2 linked regions of the Planctomyces sp. SH-PL62 genome follow. Each later gene encodes a partner of the first gene's protein in a complex. Links are inferred from orthologs where the notes say so. Each region holds a gene or a part of one and is shown in the gene's direction. Other genes may lie near its edges.

The links.
Region 2: the proteins of dnaB (region 1) and dnaG are in contact, whole or in part, in a crystal structure (PDB 2R6A), measured with the Geobacillus stearothermophilus proteins. The link is inferred for Planctomyces sp. SH-PL62 from one-to-one orthologs. Residues at the interface, in WP_033016901.1 of Geobacillus stearothermophilus: Ser13, Glu15, Ala16, Gln18, Glu91, Leu92, Asp94, Ala95, Val96, Pro97, Thr98, Ala99, Ala100, Asn101, Tyr104, Tyr105, Ile108; in WP_049624496.1 of Geobacillus stearothermophilus: Lys456, Leu457, Leu458, Pro459, Ala460, Asn463, Ala464, Leu467, Leu535, Leu536, Ile537, Ala538, Gln544, Glu545, Asp548, Tyr549, His552.

What each region holds. Positions count from the first base shown.
Region 1 is NZ_CP011273.1:1,057,089-1,060,230, reverse strand. Bases 64-2,889 are described here. They hold dnaB (replicative DNA helicase), read left to right. Parts: upstream 64-671; coding sequence 672-2,108; downstream 2,109-2,889. Other genes in these bases: VT85_RS04130 (hypothetical protein), read right to left, coding at 2,128-2,889; rplI (50S ribosomal protein L9), read left to right, coding at 64-360. Outside these bases: more of rplI, read left to right, coding at 1-63; more of VT85_RS04130, read right to left, coding at 2,890-3,142. UniProt on the Escherichia coli protein: The main replicative DNA helicase, it participates in initiation and elongation during chromosome replication. Travels ahead of the DNA replisome, separating dsDNA into templates for DNA synthesis.
Region 2 is NZ_CP011273.1:304,691-307,953, forward strand. Bases 317-3,263 are described here. They hold dnaG (DNA primase), read left to right. Parts: upstream 317-784; coding sequence 785-2,743; downstream 2,744-3,263. Other genes in these bases: rpoD (RNA polymerase sigma factor RpoD), read left to right, coding at 2,754-3,263. UniProt on the Escherichia coli protein: RNA polymerase that catalyzes the synthesis of short RNA molecules used as primers for DNA polymerase during DNA replication.

The sequences.
Region 1 (3,142 bases):
GCCACGTTCGCGACCCCGCACAACCTGCGGGTCGTCGAGAAGCACCGCGAGCGGCTCCGCGAGCTCGAGGAGGCGCGCCGCGCCGACCTCCTGAACCTCGCCGCGCAGATCGCCCAGCGCTCGCTGACGATCGAGGCCAACGCCAACGAGGAAGGCCACCTCTTCGGCTCGGTCAACGACGTTCAGATCGCCGAGACGCTCAAGAGCGAAGGCTTCCCGATCACGGCCGAGAACGTCCGGATCGAAGGCCCGCTCAAGGACCTGGGGCTCTACACGATCAAGCTCCACCTGGGCCAGGACATCTACACCGAGGTCAAGCTCTGGGTCGTCCCCACGCACACCGAGGAAGCCGCCTCCTGAACGGCTCCCTCCCGCTTCCCAGGGCGTCGCGACGCGATCTCCGCGTCCGACGCCCTTTTTCGTTTCACGACGGCTCCCGCGCCTGACGTCCCCGGCCGCCTCTCGCCACGCCGGCCCGACCGCCCGACCAGCGCCGGCAAAGCTTCGCGCCCCCTCGCGACCCGATCCCGCCGCCTCTGGGTTTCTGCTTTTCGACGATGTCGACGGCGAAGAACGCCGATACAATCGTTCAGGCGATATGTCTTCGAGCGACTCCCCATGCGCCGACCTCGGGGATCGCCGGTCGAGGTTTCCAAGGAGTGGATCAGGTCATGGCGTCCGCCCCAAGCTACAGCAACGGCGTCGGCAGGGATGGCAGCGGGTCCGGCGGCTCGTACGCGAAGGCCGATTCCGGGCCGCTGGCCGACCGCCTGCCGCCTCAGAACCTGGACGCCGAACGCAGCGTCCTCGGCGGCATCCTGCTCGACAACGACATCCTTCACGACATCGTCGCGTTCCTGACCCCGGACGACTTCTACCGCGACGCCCACCAGCTCGTGTATCGCGCCGTCCGCGAGATGTACGACGACGGCAAGGCCATAGACGTGGTTACGCTGGCCGACGAACTCGACCGCCGGGGCCAGCTCGCGCAGGTCGGCGGCGACGACGCCCTTTCCGAGATCGCCAACAGCGTCCCGCACGCGGCCAACGCCCGCTATCACGCCGAGATCGTCCGCCAGAAGTCGGTCAGCCGCCAGCTCATCCAGAGCGCCACCGAGATCATCCGCGACGGCTATTCCAACCTCTACACCTCGCAGCAGCTCCTGGAGACGGCCGAGAAGAAGGTCTTCGCCATCGCCGAGGATCAGATCAAGGGGCAGGTCCACGAGCTGCAAGGCGTCCTGTCCGAGGCGATGGACCGGATCACCAAGCGGACCGAGGAGACGCACGTCGTCACCGGCGTCAGCACCGGGTTCATCGACGTCGACGACATCACCACCGGCTTCCAGCCCGAGCAGCTCATCATCGTGGCGGCCCGCCCCGCGATGGGCAAGACGGCCTTCGCCCTCAACATCTGCGCCAGCGCGGCGATCCAGCACCAGGTCCCCACCCTGGTCGTCAGCCTCGAAATGGGACGGCTCGAACTCGGCGAGCGTCTCCTCAGCGCCCAGGCCCGGGTCGATTCGAACAAGCTGCGGACCGGGCGGGGGATGGATTACCGCGAGATGAGCAAGCTGGGCAAGGCGTACGGCGAGATCGCCTCCGCCCCCATCCACATCGACGACACGCCCTCGCGCAACATGCTCCAGATCATGGCCTCGGCCCGCCGCCTGAAGATGCGCCAGGGCCTCGGCCTGATCATGATCGACTACATCCAGCTCATCGACTCGGACGAATCACGGGACAGCCGCCAGGAGCAGATCGCCAAGATCAGCCGACGGCTCAAGATGCTCGCCCGAGAGTTGCACGTCCCGGTCATCGCCCTGTCGCAGCTCAACCGGGCCGTCGAGAACCGGGAAGACCGCCGCCCGCGCATGGCCGACCTTCGCGAGTCGGGCGCCATCGAACAGGACGCCGACCTGGTCCTGCTCCTGCATCGTCCCGACTACTACGATCCGAACGATCAGCCGAACATCGCCGAGGTCATCGTCGCCAAGAACCGAGCCGGGCGGACCGACACCGCCAAGCTCCACTTCGTCAAGAACCTCACCCTGTTCGAAAGCTCGTCGAACATGGAACAGCCGATCGACGTGGGCCGACCCTTCTGATCTCGTCGGCCCCGCCCGCTCATCGCTTCGGCCTCTCCGACGTCGAGCCCGGCGACACCCCCGGCATTTGCCCACGCTTCGGCGGGGGCCAGGTTTCGCCCGGGTCGAGCCAGGCCGGGCGCGGCGGCGGTTCCAGGAACAGGTAACGAGCGAGAGCCTGCCGGACCTGGTCCGGATCGACGGCCTTCCCCTTCTCAGGTAGATCGAGCAGATCGACCGCGTCGTAGGCGTCGGGAAGCTCCGGGGCGTCGACTCGGCCGATCGCGGCGCGGACCGCGTCGAGGCCGATCCCCATCGATAGCGCCGTCTTCTCCGCCAGGTCGAACCGGCGAAGGTGCCGACGCTGATGCTCGGCCTCGTCCATCATCACGGCGTTGGTCCGCATCCTCTGGAGTTCGGGGATGGGAAACCGCGCCTGTTCCGTCGCCGTCAGCGGGGGGGCGCTGTTGAACCAGAGGTCCTCCACGCGAGGCCGGTTCAGCGCGACCAGGACGGCCGCAAAGGCCAGCACGCCCATCGCCGAGGCCCGCGACAGCCCGACCGGGGGCCGCGACAGCCGCCGCGACGATTCGGCCGTCCTCGGCCCCGACCACCAGCCGGCCGCGAACAGCACGGCCCCCACCTGCGGCGCGACGTGATACCAGGGGACGATCATGTCCACATTGATCGTTCGCAAGTACCTGTAATCCAGATACCCGCGCACCGTCCACTCGACCAGATAGCTCCCGACCAAAAACGCCGCGCCAGCGATCTCCATCGGATTGCACGTACGGAACCCGCCGCGACGGAGCCGGCTCGCGGCCCAGAGGCCGACCAGCCCGATCGTGAGCAAGGCCCCCTGCCCCGCGGTCGTCTCGACCGCCAGCCCGAGATTCCCCAGCACGAGGCTCTCCGGGATCGCCTGCATGGTGTGAAACAGCCCCTCGACGGGCCGGGCGGCCTCGGCGGCCGTCCGGCCGTGGAAGCTGACCCGACTGTCCACCTTCCCCGCGCCCAGGCCCAGCGCCAGCCCGACCGCGAGGACCGTGGCCGCG
Region 2 (3,263 bases), 750 kb from region 1 along the record:
AAGAGGAACCTCCCCGCAAGCCGATGGAGATCTTGCTCGCCCTCATCGGGTTCGACGCCCTTCCCTTCCAGCGAAGGGGGAGCGTCGTCCCGGCGTGGCTCGGCCGGCCCGGCCCGCCCGGTCCGTCGACGAAGCCGTCGCTCGCTCCCCCGTCAGGTCTTCGGGCCGCTTTCCTCGCCGAGAGGGAGGTCGAGACGCGAGGGGCGAGGCTGATCCACGCGGACCGGGGGAGAGAGCGAAAACGCGATCAGAGCTTCCACGGCCCTCGGCCCGATCCGCCGAGGATCGAGCGACCCGCCGTGAACGGAGCCGCCCCAGGCCGGGAGCCGAAACGAGCCGCCGGGGCCGATCTGGCGGAGGGGGCCGTCGCGGCTCACCTCACCAAACCCGGGGGCTTGACTTGGACACCTGGTTTGAAGGACATTTCGTGAGGGGCTTTGGACGTCCCGATTCGAGTTTTGAGGGGACGATTCGGGCTGCGACGAGGTGAGGGGATGGAGACGGGGGGTTTTCTGGTGGACGCATGGATAGATTAGGGGTGGCCGAGCGGTGTTTGACCTAACTGCTAAAACCATGCCCGGTTAGAGAAAACGGCGTGAAGTCGGCGGGACGCCTCGAAAACTTGACGGTTTTTCGAGGGGGCCTATAATTTTTCTGAATCCACCGACCGACGAGAGTTGGGCACGTAAAGAACAAGGCGCGAGCGCGCCGGCGATCTCTGATGGGATCGACGACGGCGTGAACCACGGAACCGGACTCGCGCCGGAATGGTCAGGAGAATCCCGTGCCCAGGCAATCCGACGCGACGAAAGCCGCCATAAAACACGCGGTCGACATCGTGGGGTTGGTGGGTGAATACCTACCTCTGCATCGGGCCGGATCGCGCTACAAGGCGCTCTGCCCGTTTCACGACGACCATAATCCGTCGTTGGAAGTGAATCCCGAGCGACAGACTTTCAAGTGCTGGGTCTGCGGCGCGGGGGGGGACGTCCTGGAGTTCGTGCTGAAGATCGAGCGGATCGAGTTCCCCGAGGCGTTGCGGATGCTGGCGGAGCGGGCGGGGATCACGCTGGAGAGCGGCCCGGCGTCGACCGTGCGGCCCGAGGGCCCGTCGAAGACGGAGCTGACGGGGGTGCTGGCGTGGGCGGAGGGGGCGTTCGAGGAGGCGTTGGGGCGGCATGAACCGGCTCGGGGGTACATCGAGGGGCGGGGGCTGACGGCGGAGACGGCGGCGCGGTTCCGTCTGGGGTACGCCCCGGACGATCCGGCCTGGCTGTTCGAGTCGGCCCGACGGCGAGGGGTGTCGACCGATCTGCTGGAGAAGGCGGGGTTGGCGGTTCGTCCCGAAGAGGGGCCTGGTAAGGTTCACGCGCGGTTTCGGGGTCGGCTGATCTTTCCGATTCATGACGAGCGGGGCCGTCCGGTGGGATTCGGGGGACGGATTCTGCCGGAAGCGGAGAGGGCGGCTTCGTCTCGGGGGTTTCGTGTCGCAAAATATGTTAACAGCCCTGAGACGGCCCTCTTCCAGAAGCGTCGGATCCTGTACGCGGCGGATCTTGCGAGGACGGCCTGTCGCGAGGCGGGCTGGGTCGCGGTGATGGAAGGGTACACGGACGTGATGGCGGCGCATCAGGTGGGGCTGGCGAACGTCGTGGCGACCCTGGGGACGGCGTTCGGCGACGACCACGTCCCCATGCTGCGACGGCTGGCCGACCGGGCGTGCCTGATCTACGACGGCGACGAGGCGGGGCAGTCCGCCGCCGAGCGGGCCCTCGAGATCTTCCTGGGACATGAGCTGGACGTGCGGGTGCTGTCGCTCCCCTCGGGCCTGGATCCTTGCGACTTCCTCTTGAGCGAAGGAGCCGACGCATTCCGCAAGCTGGCCGCCGAGGCGCTCGATCCGCTGACCTTCGTGCTCAACCGGGCCCGGTCGCGGTTCGACCTGGATTCGATCGAGGGTGCCCGTCGAGGGGCCGAGTGGGTGCTCGGCATCCTCTGCCGGGTCCCTTCCCGGCCGGGCACGGTGCAGGACCTGGCGCTGAACAAGGCGCTCGACTCGCTGGCCCACGCACTCCGGCTGCCGATCGGTCCCCTGGCGAGGCGGCTCAAGGAGCTGCGGGGGGCCTCGCGGCGAAGGGGGGCGGAGCGGGCCGGCCTCTCCCCCCCCTCGGGAGCGAACCCGGTCGAGGCGGCGACGGCACCCCCCCCTCCCCCCCCGGCCGACCTGCTGAGGGCGATGGACCCGGTGGAACGCGAACTGGTGGCGATCGTCGTGGCCCAGCCCGAGACGGTCGCCCGGCTGGTCGCCCGGGTCCCCCTGGCGGCGATCCGTGACGACTCCGCCCGCGCGATCCTGGACGCGGCCTATGATCTCTACGGTCAGGGCGAGACGCCGACCTTCGAGGCCATCAAAGACAATCTGGACGACCCCCGACCCCGGTCGGTCGTCGCCTACCTGAGCGACCTGCAAGACGGACTGGACCGCCCCGAACTGCAACCCCTGGACGCCGTCCAGTTCCCCCCGGGGACCTGGGGCGAGCGGCTCGACCCGGTGCTCGGCCGGCTCGCCGAACGCGAGCGGCTGACGCGGCTCGCCGACTTGCGGCAGGCCCTTGATGAGACCGACCGGGCGACCGAACCCGACGCTTACCGCGCCTTGCAACTGGAATATCGTCGACTACTGACTCAGCGGGTCGGGACTCCCGAGAAGAAGACGCGTCCCGATCCGACGTTTCGTGCGTGAGGGAGGAATGATGGATAAGCTGGACGAGGGCCTCAAAGCTCTCCTCGAACTGGGTAAGCGACGTGGTTTCCTGACGTTCGATCAGGTCAACGACGTCCTTCCCGACGACGCGACGAGCCCCGATCGCATCCACGGCCTGCTCGAGACGCTCGACGAGATGGGGGTCGAGCTGATCAACGAGGATGAGGCCGAGGCCCGCCTGCTGGCGTCCGGCGACCTCGACGACGAGTCCGAGGACCTCGCCGAGGCCGAGGAGGAGGAGGAAGAAGACGCCGAGCTCACGCCCGAGGAGCTGGAGGACATCTCCCGGCGGATCGACGACCCGGTCCGGATGTACCTCACCCAGATGGGCGAGATCCCCCTGCTCACCCGCGACCAGGAGATCAACCTCGCCAAGAAGATCGAGGTCACCCGCAAGAAGTTCCGCCGCAAGGTCCTGGAGTGTCACTTCGCCCTGGCGCTGGTGGTCGACGTCCTCAAGAAGGTCTCCGACGGCGAGCTGCCGTTCGACCGCACCGTC